4 regions of the Streptomyces sp. NPDC031210 genome follow, and region 4 is predicted to be linked to each of the others. Evidence: riboswitches for the same ligand, from Rfam matches in the RefSeq annotation. Region 4 holds a riboswitch; each other region holds the start of a gene.
What was found. Region 4 has a riboswitch for cobalamin ahead of nicT (Nickel transporter NicT). Riboswitches for the same ligand answer to the same signal wherever they lie in the genome.

Region 1: it holds a riboswitch for cobalamin, as region 4 does, so the genes downstream of both, ACZ45Z_RS21660 (cobalamin biosynthesis protein) here and nicT (Nickel transporter NicT) in region 4, are expected to answer to the same signal.
Region 2: it holds a riboswitch for cobalamin, as region 4 does, so the genes downstream of both, cobN (cobaltochelatase subunit CobN) here and nicT (Nickel transporter NicT) in region 4, are expected to answer to the same signal.
Region 3: it holds a riboswitch for cobalamin, as region 4 does, so the genes downstream of both, metE (5-methyltetrahydropteroyltriglutamate--homocysteine S-methyltransferase) here and nicT (Nickel transporter NicT) in region 4, are expected to answer to the same signal.

The regions. Positions count from the first base shown of each region.
Region 1 covers NZ_JBVIHH010000011.1:248,568-253,282, reverse strand. The annotation lists gene ACZ45Z_RS21670 (caspase family protein) at 1-2,081, opposite strand, end outside; gene ACZ45Z_RS21665 (hypothetical protein) at 2,087-2,566, opposite strand; cobalamin riboswitch at 2,728-2,948, shown strand; gene ACZ45Z_RS21660 (cobalamin biosynthesis protein) at 3,059-4,150, shown strand; gene ACZ45Z_RS21655 (cobyric acid synthase) at 4,147-4,715, shown strand, end outside.
Region 2 covers NZ_JBVIHH010000015.1:89,429-94,143, forward strand. The annotation lists gene cobN (cobaltochelatase subunit CobN) at 1-2,947, opposite strand, end outside; cobalamin riboswitch at 2,988-3,112, opposite strand; gene ACZ45Z_RS25660 (cobalamin biosynthesis protein CobG) at 3,171-4,508, shown strand; gene ACZ45Z_RS25665 (precorrin-8X methylmutase) at 4,520-4,715, shown strand, end outside.
Region 3 covers NZ_JBVIHH010000012.1:207,949-212,663, reverse strand. The annotation lists gene ACZ45Z_RS22765 (L,D-transpeptidase family protein) at 1-1,164, shown strand, start outside; gene ACZ45Z_RS22760 (hypothetical protein) at 1,225-1,680, opposite strand; gene ACZ45Z_RS22755 (cupredoxin domain-containing protein) at 1,754-2,269, opposite strand; gene ACZ45Z_RS22750 (COG4315 family predicted lipoprotein) at 2,308-2,859, opposite strand; cobalamin riboswitch at 3,015-3,231, shown strand; gene metE (5-methyltetrahydropteroyltriglutamate--homocysteine S-methyltransferase) at 3,389-4,715, shown strand, end outside.
Region 4 covers NZ_JBVIHH010000002.1:679,808-684,522, forward strand. The annotation lists partial or broken gene ACZ45Z_RS06715 (ATP-binding protein) at 1-301, shown strand, start outside; tRNA gene ACZ45Z_RS06720 (tRNA-OTHER) at 376-469, shown strand; gene nicT (Nickel transporter NicT) at 689-1,810, opposite strand; cobalamin riboswitch at 1,842-2,056, opposite strand; gene ACZ45Z_RS06730 (alpha/beta fold hydrolase) at 2,131-2,979, opposite strand; gene ACZ45Z_RS06735 (MarR family winged helix-turn-helix transcriptional regulator) at 2,976-3,605, opposite strand; gene ACZ45Z_RS06740 (hypothetical protein) at 3,938-4,333, shown strand; gene ACZ45Z_RS06745 (nucleoside/nucleotide kinase family protein) at 4,377-4,715, opposite strand, start outside.

The sequences.
Region 1 (4,715 bases), on a different contig from region 4:
CCGTCCCGGACGCGGGCCACCTGGTCCCCGCCGCCGGTGAACGCGGTGGCGGGCGCGCCGAGGTCGGTGTCGGCGCGGTGGTCGAGCAGCGGCGAGCCGGGCGACGGCGCGGGCACCGTGCCGTCCGTGCCGGGCACCGCGCGGTAGCCCTGCGCGCTCATCAGGGGCAGGCCGCCCGCCGGGTCGCGCAGCCACCGGCCGAAGCTGTCGGCCGCGGCCCGCCGGGGGACGGCGTCCGCGGCGCCCTGCCAGTCGACGCGGATCAGGGGGTGGTCGAGCGCCGGGACGTTCTTGGGGTAGTAGGCGGCGTACCGGTCGCCGGGGGCGAGCGGGGCGTTCAGGGCCGGGCAACTGCCGATGGCGCGGCCGAGGTTGAAGTCGGCGAGGGACTTCTCCGAGACCAGGGGCGCCGAGCGGGCGGCCTGCCCGGTGCCGGCCGCGGTGCCGGGCCGGCCCGGTCCCGGGCGCAGTGAGCACAACAGCTCGGTGCTGCCGGCGTACTGGCTGCCGGGGGCGGACAGCCGGCGTTCGGCGTCCTGGGCGAGGGAGGGGTCGGGGGTGCCCGCCGGGCCGATCCGGGTGCCGTCGTTGGCGAGGTAGAGGCCGATGGTGTGCAGCAGGCCGGTGCCGGACAGGACGGGGCTGGGGCGCAGGAGTTTGAGGCCGCGGTGGTCGCTGTCGGTGCCGCTGAGCAGTTCCCGCCAGGAGGCGCCGACCTGTTCGACGTCGTCCAGGCGCCGGTCGGCCGGGATGCCGACGACGAGCGGGGTGTAGGCGACCGGGCCGGTGTTGTGCAGGGCCGCCGGGGAGCCGCCGGCGGGCATGCCGCGGCGGGCTTCCTCGTAGTCGGCGGTCGATTCGGGGATCCACAGGTCCGGTTGCGGGCCGGGCCGGTGGAGCGGGTCGTCGGCGCCCTTGGCACCCTTGGCGTCCTTGGCCGGCCCGCCGGCGCCGTGGGCCGCGCCCTGCCAGCGGTCGGCGGCGGCGAAGCCCTGGTCGACCTCGTCCTTGGCGGCGGAGTAGACGGTGATCTGGGCCCGCCGGCAGCCCTCGGGCAGGTCGTCCTCGCCGTCGAGCGGCTGGGTGTTGCGGGCGGACATCTCGTAGGCGAAGGCGGCCCGGCGCAGGGCGGGTTCGGCCTCTGGGGCGGTGAGCAGCCGTAATTCCAGGGCGGGCGGGCAGTCCCGCTCCGCCCGCAGAGCGTCCAGGGCGACGAGGCCGCCGGCGGTCAGCCCGAGGACGGCCGCCAGGGCGGTCAGGACTTTCAGCGGGCGGGGGACGGGCCGCTTCCGGCGGCGGGGGGCGTGGGGGTTGAGGCGGCGGCGCAGGCGGACGCGCAGCGGGGTGGGCGGCCGGGTGCCGGGCGTGGCGAAGGAGAGGACGACGTCGTCGACGGTGTTCTGCTTGGCGGAGCGCGGCTCCCACACGTCGCCCATGGGGGTCCGCTCGTGGGCGAGCCGTTCGCGCAGCGCGCGGACGAGGTCCTCGAAGGTGACGAACTGCTTGCCCGGTATGCCGGTTTCCAGGATTTCCACGGCGGCGCGGGTGAAGAGGCTGCCGCCGGCCGGTTCGTCGCCGCTGAAGATGCGGCGGTTGGGCTGGGCGGCCATCAGCAGCGACATGGGTTTGCGGCGGGAGTGGAAGGTCTCGTCGGCGTTTCCGGAGTAGCAGCACTCCAGGACGATCACGATCCGGTCGGCGCGCGCGTTGTCGAGGTAGGACAGCACCATGCCCTGCCAGGAGACGGTCTTGTGGCGCTGCCGGGTCTCCGAGGCGCCGACCAGCAGTTGCAGGTCGCCGCCGTCGCGGCCGACCAGCCCGTGGCCGGAGAAGTACACCAGCAGCAGGCCGCGCGCCTCGCCGGCGACGGCGTCCAGCGCCTGCTCGACCTCCCACGGCTCCTGGGGCCGGCAGATGACGACCTCGTCCTCGGTGAACAGGTCGGTGGCGGGGTCGACCAGGACGCGTTTGAGCTCCTCGGCGTTGTCCTCCACCGCGGGCAGGGCGGGCAGGTTGCGGTAGTCGCTGACACAGATCAGCAGCGCCCGGTTGGTCTTGCCCCGTGCGTCGTATTCGGACATCCGGCTCAGCCCTCGCGGGTGCTGCCACCCTCGTTCGCGGGCCTGCCGGGATCGGAGGTGCCGGGGTCGGGGCTGCCGGGTCCGGGCCCGGCGGGATCGGTGCCCACGGGCCCCTCGTCGAGGGCGGTCAGACCGTCATCGCCGCCGACGGCCACGGCGGGCTCCTCGCCCGCCGCGCGTTCGTCCTTGCGCCGGCGCAGCCACTCCCGCAGGGCGATGCCCAGGCCCTTGGCGAGTTCGGCGGCGAACGCGCCGACGATGACGAGGACCAGGTCGTCCACCCCCACGGCCATGTCGCCGAGGTCCGGTTCGTCCGGGCCGGCGTCCTGGCCGGCCGGGCGCGGCCGCAGGGCCCAGTCGTGCGGCTGGTCGCTCAGCCAGGGCTCGCGCTCCAGCCACGCCTTGAGGTCTTCGATGTCCTGGTGCGGATTGTGCGTACCCGTGATCCGGATGCGGATCTCTTGACGGTCAGCGCTGTGCGGCATCCCCCGGCCCCCTTCCGGCGGCATCATCGCCCGCCGTGCCCCCAGATAGTGACGTGGAATCAGGTGCGCGGGCAACCGTCCGTGACGTACGGACCACGCTGTGGCGTGCGCCACAACCCGTGCCGGACGGCAGCGTCGCAGGTCAAGCGGGAAGTTGACGGGCATTCGCGGGCCGTGGTGGACTGCCGGAGCCATTCGGCGACAGATGAGGAAGTCCGGTGAGAATCCGGCGCGGTCCCGCCACTGTCACCGGGGAGCGTTCCTCCACAGAAGGTCACGGCCCGCCTCGCGCACGCCCGTCAGGTCGCGTGCGTACGGACTGGAAGGCCGGGGGAAACGCCGATCCGGGGAGCCAGGAGACTCTCGTCGCCGTCACGTCGAGCCAGGGCGCGGACCCTGAGTGAGGACATACCGCCATGCCCGGCAGCAGTTCGAGAGCCACCCTGAGCGCCGTCGCAGCATCCCTTCGAGGGCTGACGGCGGTCTGATCGGATGCGTGCCGAACACGTCACGTACGCGTGCGGCGCGGCCCTCGGCTTTCTCGGCGACCTGATCGCGGCCGATCCCCGGCGCGGGCATCCGGTCGCCGCGTTCGGCCGGGCGGCGGGCGCCGTGGAGCGCGGGCTGTGGCGCGATCACCGCGGTTACGGTACGGCCCACGCCCTGGTGTGCGCGGGGGGCGCGGCCGCCGCCGCCGCGCTGGCCGACCGCGCCGTACGCGGTGCCTCCCCCACCTGTCGCACCGCCGGGGTCGCCCTGACCGCGGCGACCGTCTGGGCGGTGCTGGGCGGCACCTCGCTCGGCCGCGAGGCGCGGGCCGTCGGCGGCGCCCTGACGGCCGGTGACCTGGAGGTGGCCCGGGAGCGGCTGCCCCATTTGTGCGGACGCGACCCGCAGGCGCTGGACGGGCCGCAGATGGCCCGGGCGGTGGTCGAGTCGGTCGCGGAGAACACCTCGGACGCGGTCGTGGGCGCGCTGGTGTGGGGCGCGCTGGGCGGCGTACCCGGACTGGTGGCGTTCCGGGCCGTGAACACCCTGGACGCCATGGTGGGCCACAAGTCGCCGCGCTACCGCCGGTTCGGCTGGGCCGCGGCCCGGCTGGACGACGTGGCGGGCTGGCCCGGCTCCCGGCTGACCGCCGCGCTGACGGTGCTGGCGGCCGACGACCGGCGCGGCGCGCTGCGGGCCTGGCGGGCCGACGGCGGCGCGCACCCGAGCCCCAACGCGGGCCCGGTGGAGGCGTCGTTCGCGGGCGCCCTGGGCATCCGGCTGGGCGGCACGCTGGCGTACGGCGGGCGGGTCGAGCACCGGCCGGTGCTCAACGGCGGCGCGCCGCCGGTCGCGGTCGCCGACATCGAGCGGGCGGTCCGGCTCTCGCGCCGGGTCAGCGCGCTGGCGCTGGCGACGACCGTCGCGGGGCGGCTGGCGGTGGGCGCGGCGCGCTCGGCGGCGGCGCGGCGGCGGGCGGCGGACGCGGCGCGTACGGCGGGGCGCGCGGTGGGACCGGCGGCGCGCCTGGCCGCCCGGTTCACGGCACGGGGCACGACCGGCCGACCGTCCCGGCTCATGAGGAGGACCTGGTGAACAGAGCGTTCCGGGCGCCCGGTGGGGGCGTCGGCGGTGGCCTGCTGGTGGCCGGTACGACGTCCGACGCGGGCAAGAGCGTGGTCACCGCGGGCATCTGCCGCTGGCTGGCCCGGCAGGGTGTCCGCGTGGCGCCGTTCAAGGCCCAGAACATGTCGCTGAACTCGTTCGTGACGCGCGAGGGCGCGGAGATCGGACGGGCCCAGGCGATGCAGGCGGCCGCGGCGCGCGTGGAGCCGACCGCCCTGATGAACCCGGTCCTGCTCAAGCCGGGCAGCGACCGCAGCAGTCAGGTGGTGCTGCTGGGCAAGCCGGTGGGCGAGCTGAGCGCCCAGGGCTATTTCGGGCACGCCGGGAGCGAGGGTGGCACGGCGGGCGGCCGGACGCTCTACGCGGGCCGGCGCGAGCAGTTGCTGGGCACCGTCACGGACTGCCTGGCGGAGCTGCGGCGCACCCACGACGCGGTGATCTGCGAGGGCGCGGGCAGCCCGGCGGAGATCAATCTGCGGCGTACCGACATCGTCAACATGGGGATCGCGCGGGCCGCGCGGCTGCCCGTCGTCGT
Region 2 (4,715 bases), on a different contig from region 4:
CGAAGATGCGGGTGGTGGCGCGGCGGGCGTCGCCGTGGGCGGCGAGGTCGGCCTGGGCGTGGGCGCGGATGTAGTTGGCGTCGGCGGGCTCGTCGAGGCCGGCGACGAGCTGCACCGCGTCGTCCAGCAGGCCGATGACGTGCGGGAACGCGTCGCGGAAGAAGCCGCTGATGCGCAGGGTGACGTCGATGCGGGGACGGCCCAGTTCGGCGGCCGGGATGGCTTCCAGGCCGGTGACACGGCGGGAGGCGTCGTCCCAGACGGGGCGGACGCCCAGCAGCGCGAGCGCTTCGGCCACGTCGTCGCCGGAGGTGCGCATGGCGCTGGTGCCCCACAGGGAGAGGCCGACCGAGGTGGGCCAGTCGCCGTTGTCGGTGCGGTAGCGCTCCAGGAGCGAGTCGGCCAGCGCCTGGCCGGTCTCCCACGCCAGGCGGGAGGGGACGGCCTTGGGGTCGACGGAGTAGAAGTTGCGGCCGGTCGGCAGGACGTTGACCAGGCCGCGCAGCGGGGAGCCGGACGGGCCCGCCGGGACGAAGCCGCCGTTCAGGGCGTGCACGGCGTGCTCGATCTCGTCGGTGGTGGCGGCGAGCCGGGGCACGACCTCGCGGGCCGCGAACGTGAGGATGGCGGCGACCTGCTCCCGCTGCGCGTCGGGGACCCGGTCGGCGACCCGCGGCGCGGCGGCCGGGTCCCAGCCGGCGTCCTCCATCGCCTGGACGAGGGCGCGGGCGCGCTCCTCGGTGTCGTCGGCGGTGGTGCGGGTGGCGGCGGACTCGTCCAGGCCGAGCGCCTCGCGCAGACCCGGCAGCGCGGTGGTGCCGCCCCAGATCTGCCGGGCGCGCAGGATCGCCAGGACCAGGTTGACCCGGGCCGGGCCCTCGGGCGCGCCGCCCAGGACGTGCAGCCCGTCACGGATCTGGGCGTCCTTGACCTCGCACAGCCAGCCGTCGACGTGCAGCAGGAAGTCGTCGAAGCCGTCGTCGTCGGGGCGGTCCTCAAGCCCCAGGTCGTGGTCGAGCTTGGCGGCCTGGATCAGCGTCCAGATCTGGGCGCGGATGGCGGGCAGCTTGGCCGGGTCCATGGCGGAGATCGCCGCGTACTCGTCGAGGAGTTGCTCCAGGCGCGCGATGTCGCCGTAGGACTCGGCGCGGGCCATCGGCGGGACGAGGTGGTCGACGAGGGTGGCGTGCACGCGGCGCTTGGCCTGGGTGCCCTCGCCCGGGTCGTTGACCAGGAACGGGTAGATCAGGGGGAGGTCGCCGAGCGCGGCGTCCGGGCCGCAGGCGGCGGACAGGCCCGCGTTCTTGCCGGGCAGCCACTCCAGGTTGCCGTGCTTGCCGAGGTGGACCATCGCGTCCGCGCCGAAGCCGCCGTCCTCCTGGGAGGCGGCGATCCAGCGGTAGGCGGCCAAGTAGTGGTGCGACGGCGGCAGATCGGGGTCGTGGTAGATCGCGATCGGGTTCTCGCCGAAGCCGCGCGGCGGCTGGATGAGGATCAGCAGATTGCCGCGGCGCAGGGCCGCGAGGACGATGTCGCCCTCGGGGTCGCGGCCGGGCTCGCCCACGTGGCTGCGGTCGAGGAACATCTCGCCGGGCGGCGGGCCCCAGTGCTCCTCGACGGCCGAGCGGAGCTCCTCGGGCAGCGTCGCGTACCAGCGCTTGTAGTCGGCGGCCGGGATACGGACCGGGTTGCGGCTGAGCTGCTCCTCGGTGAGCCACTCCTGGTCGTGGCCGCCGGCTTCGATGAGGGCGTAGATCAGCTCGTCGCCGTCGCCGGAGGCGAGGCCGGGCACCTCCTCGGCGCCGAAGTCGTAGCCGTCCGCCCGCAGCCGGCGCAGGAGCGCGACGGCGCTGGCCGGGGTGTCCAGGCCGACGGCGTTGCCGATGCGGGAGTGCTTGGTGGGGTAGGCGGACAGGACGAGCGCGAGGCGCTTGTCGGGCGCCGGGATGTGGCGCAGGCGGGCGTGGCGTACGGCGATGCCGGCCACGCGGGCGGCCCGCTCGGGGTCGGCGGCGTAGACCGGCAGGCCGTCCTCGTCGACCTCCTTGAAGGAGAACGGGACGGTGATCAGGCGGCCGTCGAACTCGGGGACGGCGATCTGGGAGGCGGCGTCCAGCGGGGACAGCCCCTCGTCGTTCTCCTCCCAGGAGGCGCGCGAGCCGGTCAGGCACAGCGCCTGGAGGATCGGCACGTCCAGGGCGGCCAGCGCGCCGGCGTCCCAGGACTCGTCGTCGCCGCCGGCGGAGGCCGCGGCGGGCTTGGTGCCGCCGGCGGCCAGGACGGTGGTGACGATGGCGTCGGCCGGCCGCAGCGCGTCGATCAGCTCCGGCTCGGGGGCGCGCAGCGAGGCGACGAACAGCGGCAGCGGGCGGCCGCCGGCGGCCTCGATCTGGGTGCACAGCGCGTCGATGAAGGCGGTGTTGCCGCTCATGTGGTGGGCGCGGTAGTAGAGCACGGCGATGAGCGGGCGGACGGCCGGGCCGGGGGTGACGCTCGCGTCCGCGGCGGCCGGGCGCTCCAGCTCTCCCCAGGTGGGGGCGGGCGCGGGCGGGTCGAAGCCGTGGCCGGTCAGCAGCACCGTGTCGGACAGGAAGCGGGCGAGCTGGTCGAGGTTGGCGGGGCCGCCGTGCGCGAGGTAGGCGTGCGCCTCGGCCGCGGTGCCGACGGGGACCGTGGACTGCTCCATGAGCTGGGCGTCGGGGGCCTGTTCACCGGTCAGGACGATCACCGGCCGGTGCTGGTCCTCGGCGAGCAGCAGGTCCAGGCCCTCCTGCCAGGCGCGGATGCCGCCCAGGAGGCGTACGACGACGAGGTCGGTGCCGTCCAGGAGGGCCGGCAGCTCGGCGAGGTCGAGGCGGGCGGGGTTGGCGAGCCGGTAGGGCACGGGGCCGGCGGCAGCGCGGGCGCTGAGCAGGTCGGTGTCGGAGGTCGACAACAGCAGAAGCATGCGGGCGCAGGCCTTCCTCGGGGTGTCCGCGCCCCGGGTGGTCGGATGGACGGCGGGAGTTCCTGGCTCGCCCGGCGGTGGCCGGATTCACAGTGGCGGGACCGCGCCGGATTCTCACCGGGCTTCCTCCCTAGGGCCCTGGGACCCTGTGCCGTCTGCATAGTAGATCCTGGCCGGTATCGGGCGGGCGGCCCCCTGGAAGGTCGTGGGTATGCTCGCCGCCATGCCGCCCACCTCGCCGAAACCCCCGGGCCCGGGGACCTCCCCCGTACGGGACCGCGGCGACGCCTGCCCCGGTGCGCTGCGGCTGCACCGGGCCGACGACGGCGCCCTGGCACGACTGCGCGTCCCCCTGGGGTTTCTGACGCCGCATCAGCTCTCGGTGCTGGCCGACGCGGCCGACCGGCTCGGCGACGGCCATCTCGGCATCACCTCGCGCGGCAACATCGAGCTGCGCGGCCTCGGCGACGACTGCGGCGGCGAACTGGCTCGGTTGTGGCGGGAGGCCGGCCTGCTGCCCTCCGAGCGGCACGAGCGGGTCCGCAACATGGTCGTCTCACCGCTGACGGGCCTGGACCAAGTGGGCCGCGCGGACGTGCGGTTGTGGGCCGCGCGGCTCGATGCGCTGCTGTGCGCCGAGGAGTGGACGACGGCGTTGTCGGGCCGGTTCCTGTTCGCCGTGGACGACGGGCGCGGGGACGTGGCGGGGCTCGGCGCCGATGTGACCTTGCTCGCAGCAGCGGACGGGCGGGCGCTGGTAGGCGTCGGGGCCCGGGTGGTGTGCCGGGTGGCCGCGGCCGACGCGCCGCGGGCCGCGCTCGCCGCCGCGGAGGCGTTCCTGGCGGCCGCGCGGGAGGCGGGCACCGGCGCCTGGCGCGTGCGGGAGCTGCCCGATGGGCAGGACGTGGACGTGACGGGACATCTGGGGCGGCGGGGGATCGCCTGCGTACCGGTGACGGGGGCGGCGGACGGGTCGGACGGGTCTCTCGTGACGGACGGGCCGGACGGGCCGGACGGGCCGGTCAAGTCGAACAGGCTCCTCCTGACGGGCAAGCCGCCGCGGCCCGGGATCGTCGGCACCGGTGCCGTCTCGGTCGTCGCGCCGCTCGGCCGGGTGACCACGGCGCAGTTGCGCGCCCTGCTGCCCGCCCCGGCCGGCGAGATCCGCGTCACCCCGTGGCGCGGCTTCGTCGTCCCCGGCTTCCCCGGCCCGGCCGCCGCGCGGGACCGGCTGGCCGCCCTGGACGCCGCCGGGTTCCTCACCCGTACGGATTCCCCCTGGCTGGGCGTCGGCGCGTGCACGGGCCGCCCGGGCTGCGCGAAGTCCCTCTCGGACGTCCGGGCGGACGTCGCCCCGGGCGCCGGCGGCCTGCCCGTCCACTGGTCGGGCTGCGCACGCCGCTGCGGCCATCCGCAGGGCGACTGGGTGGACGTGGTGGCGACCGGCGAGGGCACCTACGAGGTGACCGTCCGGCGCGGCGACGCGGCCCGGCCCGTATCGACGACGCACACCGCACTGCCGGCCGCCGTCTCCCAGGCCCGTAACACCCCGACGAAATGAGCGAGAGCAGAGTGTTCGACTACGAGAAGGACGGCGCGGAGATCTACCGCCAGTCCTTTGCCACCATCCGCGCCGAGGCGGATCTCGCGGGCCTGCCCGCCGACGTCAGCCAGGTCGCCGTGCGGATGATCCACGCCTGCGGCATGGTCGACCTCGTCCGCGACCTGGCCCACACCCCCCAGGTCGTCTCCCGCGCCCGCGCCGCCC
Region 3 (4,715 bases), on a different contig from region 4:
CGTCGCCACCCCGTTCTGTTGATACCCGCCCTGATAGCGGCGGCCGCGTCGCTGACCGCGTGCGGGGCGGGCGCCGGTACGTCGGAGGCGTCGGACCAGCCCGTGGCCAAGGTGAGCGTCACCCCGGCCGGCGGCAGCAAGGCCGCCGAGCTCGGCTCCCCGATAGCCGTACGGGCCGACCGCGGAAAGCTGACCTCCGTCGAGGTCAAGGACGACAAGGGCACCAAGGTCACCGGCCGGCTGGCGGGTGGCGGCAGGTCCTGGACGTCGGACCGCAAGGTCAGCCCGCACACCACCTACACCGTGCGGACCAAGGCCGAGTCGGCGGGCGGCGAGGAGTCCTCGGCCACCTCCGTTTTCACCACGCGGTCGGCCGACCGGGTCAACAAGCTCACCAACACCCCGGGGGGCGGCCAGACCGTCGGCACCGGAATGCCGGTGTCGATCCTCTTCGACCACCCCATAGCCAAGGACCGGCGGGCCGAGATCGAGAAGGCGCTGAAGGTCAGCACCCAGCCGCACGTCCAGGGCGCCTGGGGCTGGGTGACGGACTACTCGGGCAAGGACCGGATCGACTGGCGTCCCAAGGACTACTGGCCGACCGGCACGAAGGTCTCCGTCAAGGGCGGACTGGCCGGGATCAATTCCGGTGACGGCGGCTGGTTCGCCCGTGACTACGACTTCGGATTCACCATCGGCGCCGACCACCGGGCCGTCATCGACGTGCCCGGTCACCGCCTGACGATGTACGAGAACGGCAAGCCCGTGGGCAGCGTCACCGGCTCGGCGGGCTCCCCGCAGGACCCGACGCGCGGTGGCGTCCACACCGTACGCAGCAAGAACGCGGCGGAGACGATGGATTCGGCCACCATCGGCCACGGCAACGAGTGGAAGCTGGACTCGAAATGGGTCACCCACCTGACCGCGTCGGGGACGTTCCTGCACTCCGCCCCGTGGAACAAGTCCGTGGGCGTGGTCAACAACAGCCACGGCTGCTTCGGCATGACCACGGACGACGCCCAGCGCGTCTATGACTTCCTGACGGTCGGCTCCACCGTCGAGGTGAAGGGCACCACCAGCACCAAGCAGACCGACGTCGGCAACGGCCTGGAGGTCTGGCAGGAGAACTGGTCGCAGTGGCAGCGGCGCAGCGCGCTGAAGTAGCCCGGCCGCGGGCCCGTCGGGGCCGTCGGACGGGCCGGTATTCGTCCGTCCCCGCCCCGGTCATCTGCGCCACCGGACCGGCCGGCGGGGCCGGGTGAGCAGCAGGAGGACGGTGGCGAGGACGGCGACGGCTTCGGCGATGGCGGCGAGTTTCTTGTCGGCGGTCCACAGCGGCTCGTACATGTTCGGCACCGGGCCCAGCTCGCCGACGTCGACGTAGCGGTAGAGGAGCAGGAGGGCGAGGGCGCCCGCCGAGACCAGCCAGGCGAAGGTGTCGGCCGGGGGCCGCCGCCACAGGAGCACGACCAGCGCGGCCAGGGCGGCGAGCGCGGCCTCGGTCCGAAAGAGCGTGCCCTGGCTGATGGTCGCGGTGATGGCGTCGTAGCGGTCGGCGAGGTCGGCGTGGACGTAGGCGGTCACGGCCAGCCCGGCCGCCGCCAGCACTCGCGCGATCCCGCGTACGACCCGGCCGGCCCGCGGGGCGCCCGGCGCCGGTGGGCTGAGGTCTCGTGTCATGGCTTCTCCCAGCCTCACGGTGAGCGGGTCGGCGGGTAGCGGGTCGGCGGGTCTGGGGCGGCGGACGCACCGGTCAGCGGCTCGACGGCCGGCGGACGGTGAGCGTGCCCTTCATGGAGGGGTGGATCGAGCAGAGGTAGGCGTACGCCCCGGGTTCGGTGGGGGCGGTGAAGGTGGCGGTCGCGTCCGGGCCGATGCGGCCGGTGTCGAAGGGTTTGCCGCCGCCGGCCGTCAGGGTGTGCGGGGCGGAGTCCTCGTTGACGACGGTGATCTTCGCGCCGGGGCGCACGGTGACGGTCGCGGGGGTGAAGCGGAAGTCCTTGATGGTGATCCGCTGCCTCCCCTCCGGGGTCTCGGTGGGCGACCCGGAGGGGTTGGCGGTGGGCGACCCGGAGGGCGTCTCGGTGGGCGACCCGGAGGGCGTCGCGGTGGCACCGGCCCCGCCGCCGCTGTCGGAGCAGGCGGCGAGGGCGGCCAGGCACACGACGGCGGCCAGCGCGGCGAGCCGGGTACGGGGGCGGGGGTCCGGGCGGTGCGTACGGTCCGGGCGGTGGGTGTCGCGCCGGGGCCGGCTGCGCGGGAGCGGCATGGTCTCTCCGTGGTGTCTGGTGGGGTCCCGCGGGGTGGTCAGTAGCCGCCGCCCCCGGTGGAGCTGTCCTCGGCGGACTTCTCGATCTTGTTGCCGGCCTCGTCGAGGACGAACCACTTGGCGCCGAACTGGTCGAGTCCCTGGCCGTTGGTGTCGCCGGGCTGCTTGTCGCCCTGGAAGTAGTAGAGGGGATGGCCGTTGTAGGTGATTTCCTTCGTGCCGCCCTCGCGGGTCGTCGTGCCCAGCAGCGCGCTCTTGACGCCGCCGCCGGCCTTCGGGGTACCGGTGACGGTCGCCGGTGGCCAGGCTTGGGCGCAGCCGCCCGAGCAGGTGGACTTGCCGGCCTTGTCGGCCTCGAAGAGGTAGAGGGTGCGGCCCTGGCCGTCGACGAGGATCTGGCCGAGCCGCCCGGCGCGGGAGGCGACGGTTCCCTCGCCGGGCGAGGGAGAGCCCGACGGCGAGGCGCCCGGGCTCGTGCGGCCGGCGGACGGGGAGGGCTTGCTCGTACCGCCGTCGTCCGAGCATCCGGCCATCCCCGCGGCGACGAGGGCCGTGACCGCGATGACGGCCCCCTTGGCGCTGTTGCGCATCCTTGACACTCCTTCGGTTCCGTCCGCCCCGCCCCTGCGGCGGCGCGCGCGGCCGACCGACGTGCCGCCCACCCCACTAGACACCGGCTACCGCCACCCGGCCATCCGGGCGCGGACGTTCGGCGTATCCGGCGCCTGCTCACCCACGGCAGGGCTTAGGCTGACCGGGCGACTGGTTCGCCCTGCCCGCCAGGCAGGCGCGTCGTAAGAGGGAACCCGGTGGGAATCCGGGACTGCCCCGCAGCGGTGAGTGGGAACGACCGCCGTCATACGCACTGGGCCCGACCGGGTCCGGGAAGCGACGGCCAGTAGATGTCTGCCCCGGCAGACGTGCCCGCGAGTCCGAAGACCTGCCAGCGTCCGTGCGCGCGATCGCGTACGGAGATCCCGGTGACCTCGAGGGCGGGTCGGTGGACGTCTCAGGTGGCGGGCGCGGGCGCACACTCCCACGCTCCGCCCACTTCGCCGTCCTTCGCGCCCTCGACCCGTCCCGGGGTCTGGAGGAGACACGCTCGCGAAGGAGAGTTACGTGATCACCGACTCGACCACCGGCTCCGCGGCCGCCGCCGCCCGGCCCACCGTGCACGGCTATCCGCGCCAGGGCCCGAACCGGGAACTGAAGAAGGCCGTCGAGGGGTACTGGCAGGGCCGTGTCGACGCCGGCGCCCTGCGGGACACCGCCGCCGCGCTGCGCCGCGGCAACTGGCGGGAGCTGGCCGCGGCCGGCATCCGGGAGGTGCCGACGGGCGACTTCTCGTACTACGACCACGTCCTGGACACCAGCGTCATGCTGGGCGCGATCCCCGCCCGGCACCGCGCGGCGGTGGCCGCCGACCCGCTGGACGGCTACTTCGCCATGGCCCGGGGCACGCAGGACGTGGCGCCGCTGGAGATGACCAAGTGGTTCAACACCAACTACCACTACCTGGTACCGGAGTTGGGCCCGGACACGGTGTTCGCGGCGGACTCCCGCAAGCAGGTGGACGAGCTGCGGGAAGCCGTCGCGCTGGGCCTTGAGGGCCGTCCGGTCCTGGTCGGCCCGGTCACCTATCTGCTGCTGGCCAAGCCGGCGCCCGGCGTCGCGGCGGACTTCGAACCGCTGACCCTGCTCGACCGCCTGCTGCCGGTCTACGCCGAGGTCCTCGCCGATCTGCGGGCCGCCGGCGCAAGCTGGGTCCAGTTGGACGAACCGGCGCTGGTACAGGACCGCTCCCCCGCCGAACTGAACGCCGCGGCCCGCGCCTACCGCGACCTGGGCGCGCTCACCGACCGGCCGAAGCTGCTGGTCGCCGCGTACTTCGACCGCCTCGGTGACGCCCTGCCGGTGCTGGCCAAGGCGCCCGTCGACGGTCTCGCGCTCGACTTCACCGGTCCCGCCGCCGCCAACCTCGGTGAGCTGGCGGCGGTCGGCGGGCTGCCCGGCAAGCGTCTGGTCGCGGGGGTCGTCGACGGCCGCAATGTGTGGATCAACGACTTCGAACGGTCGCTGGCCACGCTCGGGACCCTGCTGGGGCTCGCCGACCGGGTCGACGTGGCGTCCTCGTGCTCCTTGCTGCACGTCCCGCTGGACGTCACCGCGGAGCGCGATATCGATCCGCAGGTCGCCCGCTGGCTCGCCTTCGCCCGGCAGAAGACCGCGGAGATCGTCACGCTGGCACGCGGCCTGCACCAGGGAACCGGCGCCATCACGGCCGAACTGAGCGCCAACCGGGCCGACTTGGCCTCCCGGGCCGGCTCCGCGCTCACCCGCGACCCGGTGGTGCGGGCCCGTGCCGCGGCCGTCACGGACGCCGACTGCCGCCGCGCGCAGCCGTACGCCGAGCGGTCCGCGGCGCAGCGCGCCCACCTGCGCCTGC
Region 4 (4,715 bases):
ACCGGCTCCCGGAAGGCACCAACGTTGTCGGCGGCTACTGGACCCGCACCAACGACCCGGAGATCGACCTCATCGGCGCGGATTGCTCGCCCATCGCCAAGAACATCACCTTCGCTGGGTCAATCAAATGGCTGGAGAACAAGCCCTTCGACCACCGCGACCTCTCCCGGCTCATCACCCACCGCTCCCAACTCCCCGGCGCCGACGATGACACCCCCCTGCTCGCCGTCACCCGCAGCGGTGGGACAGTCAACGGGATCCTCACCTCCTCCCCGAGGACCTCCTCGCAGCCTGGGCCTGATACGCGAGCAGCCGTGCGCGAGTCAGTGCATCCCTATCCGGGGGCGGGTGGGGGACAGAATGCGGCTTTGGCCTGGGCGAACGGTGACATCGTGATTCTCCAGTCGAGCCATGGTGATTAACAGCTCTTGCAAAGCAGATGTCGGCGGTTCAAGTCCGTCTTTGCCCCCGTTGCCCCAGCACGCAAAAGACCCTGTAGCGATCAAGGCGCGGGGTCTTTTCGCGGTCGGGTGGTTTTGGAGATCGACTTCTTGGTGATCGGTGATCGGTGACCGATGAGTCGGGGGCCGTGCGGGGAGCGTGTGCGCTCAGGGTGTCGTCGAGGGCTCTTCGACGTGGGGACGGCTCGACGGGCGGGCCGTGAGGTATGGGCTGGGGTTCCACCGGTTTACGGTTCGCTCGGGCCGGTGCGGGCCGACCAGCGTTTTTCGACGTTGGCCAGGTGCCAGTAGGTGAGGGCCGCGGCCCAGACGATTACGAAGAGGCCGACGATGACGAAGCCGACGTTGTCGAGGTCGAGGGCGGAAATCCAGGTGGTCAGCGGGTCGTTGAGGGCGAGCTTGTCGTGCAGGACGGTTACCAGCTCGATGGTGCCGATGAAGAAGGCGACGGCGATCGACAGGCCGGTGATGGTGAGGTTGTAGAAGACCTTCCGCACCGGGTTGGAGAACGCCCACTGGTAGGCGAAGTTCATGAACGTGCCGTCGAGGGTGTCGAAGAGGCTCATTCCGGCGGCGAACAGCAGGGGCAGGCACAGGACGGCGTACCAGGGGAGGCCGGCCGCGGCGCCGCTGCCCGCCATCACCATCAGCGTCACTTCGGTGGCGGTGTCGAAACCGAGCCCGAAGAGAAAGCCGAGCGGGAACATCTGGCCGGGACGGGAGATCGACCGGGTGAACCGTCCCAGGACGCGGTTCATGAAGCCGCGGGAGTCGAGTTGCTGCTCCAGCTCGCTCTCGTCGAAGCGGCCGTCGCGCATGCCGCGGAAGACCCGCCAGATGCCGGCCAGGGCGACGAGGTTGAGCGCGGCGATGAGGTAGAGGAACGTACCGGAGACGGTCGTGCCGACCGTGCCCAGAATTTGGTGGGTGCGTGAGGAGTCGTTGAGCAGCGTGCCGGCGAGTTGGGCCCCGCCCGCCACCAGCGCGGCCATCACCACGACGACGCTGGAGTGGCCGAGGGCGAACCAGAAACCCACCGAGATGGGTCGCTTGCCGTCGGCCATCAGCTTGCGGGTGGTGTTGTCGATCGCGGCGATGTGGTCGGCGTCGAAGGCGTGCCGCATGCCGAGGGTGTACGCGGTGACGCCGAGCCCGACGCCGAACGCCTGGGTTCCCACGGCGTAGTGGCCCGGGACGACGAGGAGGAAGAGCACGCCGAAGGCGACGACGTGCAGGCCGGCTATGACGGCCATCAGGCCGGCGGTACGGACGGTGTCCTGCCGGCGCCAGCGGAACGGCGTGGCCGCCGTGGGGGCAGGGACGGTTCGGGTATCGGTGGGCAGGGCCATCCGGCGGTCACGCTCCAGCACCTCGTGGATCAGTTCGTGAGATGCCGTGGCCGGTCTCCTGGCTTACGGGTGGCCGCGTCCGGCCCGCCTTCCCGGCCGCGGGCTGCGGTCAGTGGCGCCGTACGCGCGCCGTGCGCATACGGAGAAGGGCCGGAAACTCCCCGATCACAGTGGCGAGGGCCGCTCCGGCCTGGGACCCAAGGTCCGTCACCGGTCTTCCCGAACACCACGGCCCGACCACTCTAGCTGGCAAGGGGGAGAGGGAGGGGGAGAGGGAGAGGGCAGGGGCGCAGGTGGGAGGGCTGCGGGGGCGGGGCGGGTCAGTAGGGCAGGGACGACAGGAAGGTGTGGAGTTCCTGGTCGAAGTGGGCGGTGTTCTCCAGATTGACCATGTGGGCGGCGCCCGGTATGCGGACTCTTCGGGCGCCCGGGACGGCGAGTGCGAGGGCGTGGGCGTTGGCGGATATGTCGCTGCTGTCGAGGTCGCCGTCGAAGACGACGGTCGGTACCCGTATTTCGCCGAGACGGGAGGCCGCGCCCACCTCCAGCGGAATTCCGGTGCCCCGGTCGTCGGCGTGGACTTCGACGTTGGCCTCGGCGGAGGCGCGCAGGCGCTCGCGCAACCCCGGGTGGACGGCGGAAGGTTCGCGGTGCGGTCCGTCCACCCACATGCGCAGGAAATGCTCGACGTAGCGCTCGACGCCGTCCGGAGCCCCGATCGCCGCTACCTGTTCCTTGATGTGCGCCAGGAGGAACGGGTCGGTGAAGGCGCGACCGCTGATGCCCGGTGAGGCCAGTGCGAGAGCCGTGACCCGGTCCGGGTGGGCCAGGGCCGTGTCGAGTGCGACGCGTGCGCCGTGGGAGAGGCCGACGAGGACGGCGCTGGGGACGTCGAGAGCGTCGAGGAGGGCCACGAGGTCGTCGTGGGGGGAGTAGTCCCCGGCGACCGTGGAGGAGAGGCCGTGACCGCGAGCGTCGTAACGGATCGCGCGCAGGCCGGAGTTCACGAGCCAGGCGAACTGTTCGTCCCACATGTGCTGGTCGAGCATGCCACCGTGCAGCAGGACCACGGCGGGACCCGAACCGGCCGTTTCGTAGAACAGCTCGCCGTCTTCGACCGGCACGATGCCGTTGTCGATTTCGGACCAGGCGCTGAAACCGTGGGTCATTCTGCGTGCCGTCCTTGGTGTGGCGGGTAGGGCGGGTGTGAGGAGCGTGGGGGGTGTGGTGGAGCGGGGGGTGGGGCGGGCGGGGTGTCTGGGGTGTCCGTACTGTCGGCTTCCTCCGGGGGAACGCGTGAGCCGTTCGCCAGGTGCCGGAACTCCTCGCCCAGCCTGTCGAGTACGCGCACGGCGGTGCTGACGTCCTCGGCGGTGAGATCGGCCAGGCCGCGCCGCAGCTCCGCGGCCTCCCACTCCTGTATCCCGCGCACCACCTCGCCGCCCTCGGCGGTCAGCCGGATCAGGGAGGAGCGGCGGTGTGCCGGATTCGGCGCCGTGACGACCAGGCCGAGCTCCGCCGCGTGATTCACCCAGCGCTGCACCGGCTGCCGGTCGAGACCCAGGCTCCTGGCCAACTGCGGGACGGTGCGGGGGCCTTCGGCGCGCAGCGCGTCCAGCAGGGCGTGTTCACCGGCGGTCATGCCCGTGCCCGCCAGCTCGCGCTCCACCGCGCGCACGACCGTGCGGTGGAGGGGCCACAGGCGGCGGATGACGCCGTACAGAAGGTCTTCGGTGGGGGCTTGGCCGTTCCCGCCATCCGCATCCGCATCCGCATCCGTCTCAACGACACTCATGGTGTCAGAATGACATCGATGATGTCGTTTGGGAAGGGGGTTTGGGTGGGCATTGGTTGAGTTGGGGTGGGGTTGCGGCGGTGGAGTGCGGTGGGGTTGGGATGAGTTGGGGGTGGGAGTGTTCGGCGCGTTGGGCGGTGGGTGGTGGGGGTTGGGCTTGAGTTGGTTCTGAGGTGGGGGATTGACGGGGGGTGAGGTGAGGAGGGTTGAGGGGATGGAGGGTGATATCAGGTTAATGGTGTGGTTTTGGTCGGTAGGGTCTGCTTCGGTGGTTGGGAGGGGAGTGGGACGGTGTGTCGGGTACGGGTGGGAGGACGGGTGGTGTGGGACGGATGAGAGTTGGGCTTTTGCGGGCGGTGGGGGTTGGTACGGCGGTCTACGGGGTCGCGGTGACCGTGTGGCCCGACTTGTTGGCTCGGCCGTCGGGGCTGGTGAATGAGGAGGGGCGCAGTGAGCGGGACACCCGGATCTCGCTGCGGCCGCTCGCTTGGCGGGACGCGGCGAGTGGGCTCGCGTTGGTGCTGGCGCCTGACGGGCCCGCGCTGCGGACCGCCGCGTATGTGCGTCTCGCGGCGGACTTCGGCGATGCCGTGCTCCTCGGCATGACGCTGCCCGATCGCGACCGGAAGGCGAAGGCGGTCGCGGTGTCGGTGGGGTGGGGCGCGCTGTCCTTGGTGGGGTTGATGGGGAAGGGGCGGGGGAAGGAGCGGGCGATCCGGGGGAGTTAGGGGGTGGGCCGGGGGTGAGTGGGGAGCGGGTGCGGGTGGGTGATCAGTCGGTCAGTGGGGGTGGGGCGTCTTCGCGGCTGAAGGCGATGAGGAGGTCGGCGCGGTCCCGGGTTGCCGCTACGGCGCGGGCGTTGGCCTCGTCCGAGGTGCGTACGAAGCGTTCGGCGTCGGGGCGTGGGCGGCCGAACCGTTCGTGGCGGTCGACCAGCCGGCGGACCCGTTCCGGGGTGTCCAGTTCGACGTACCAGATCTCGTCCAGTAGGGCGCGGACGGGGACCCAGGGGGCGGAGTCGAGGAGGAGGTAGTTGCCTTCGGTGATGACGAGGGGGAGGTCGGGCGTCACGGGGATGCTGCCGGCGAGCGGTTCCTCAAGGCGGCGGTC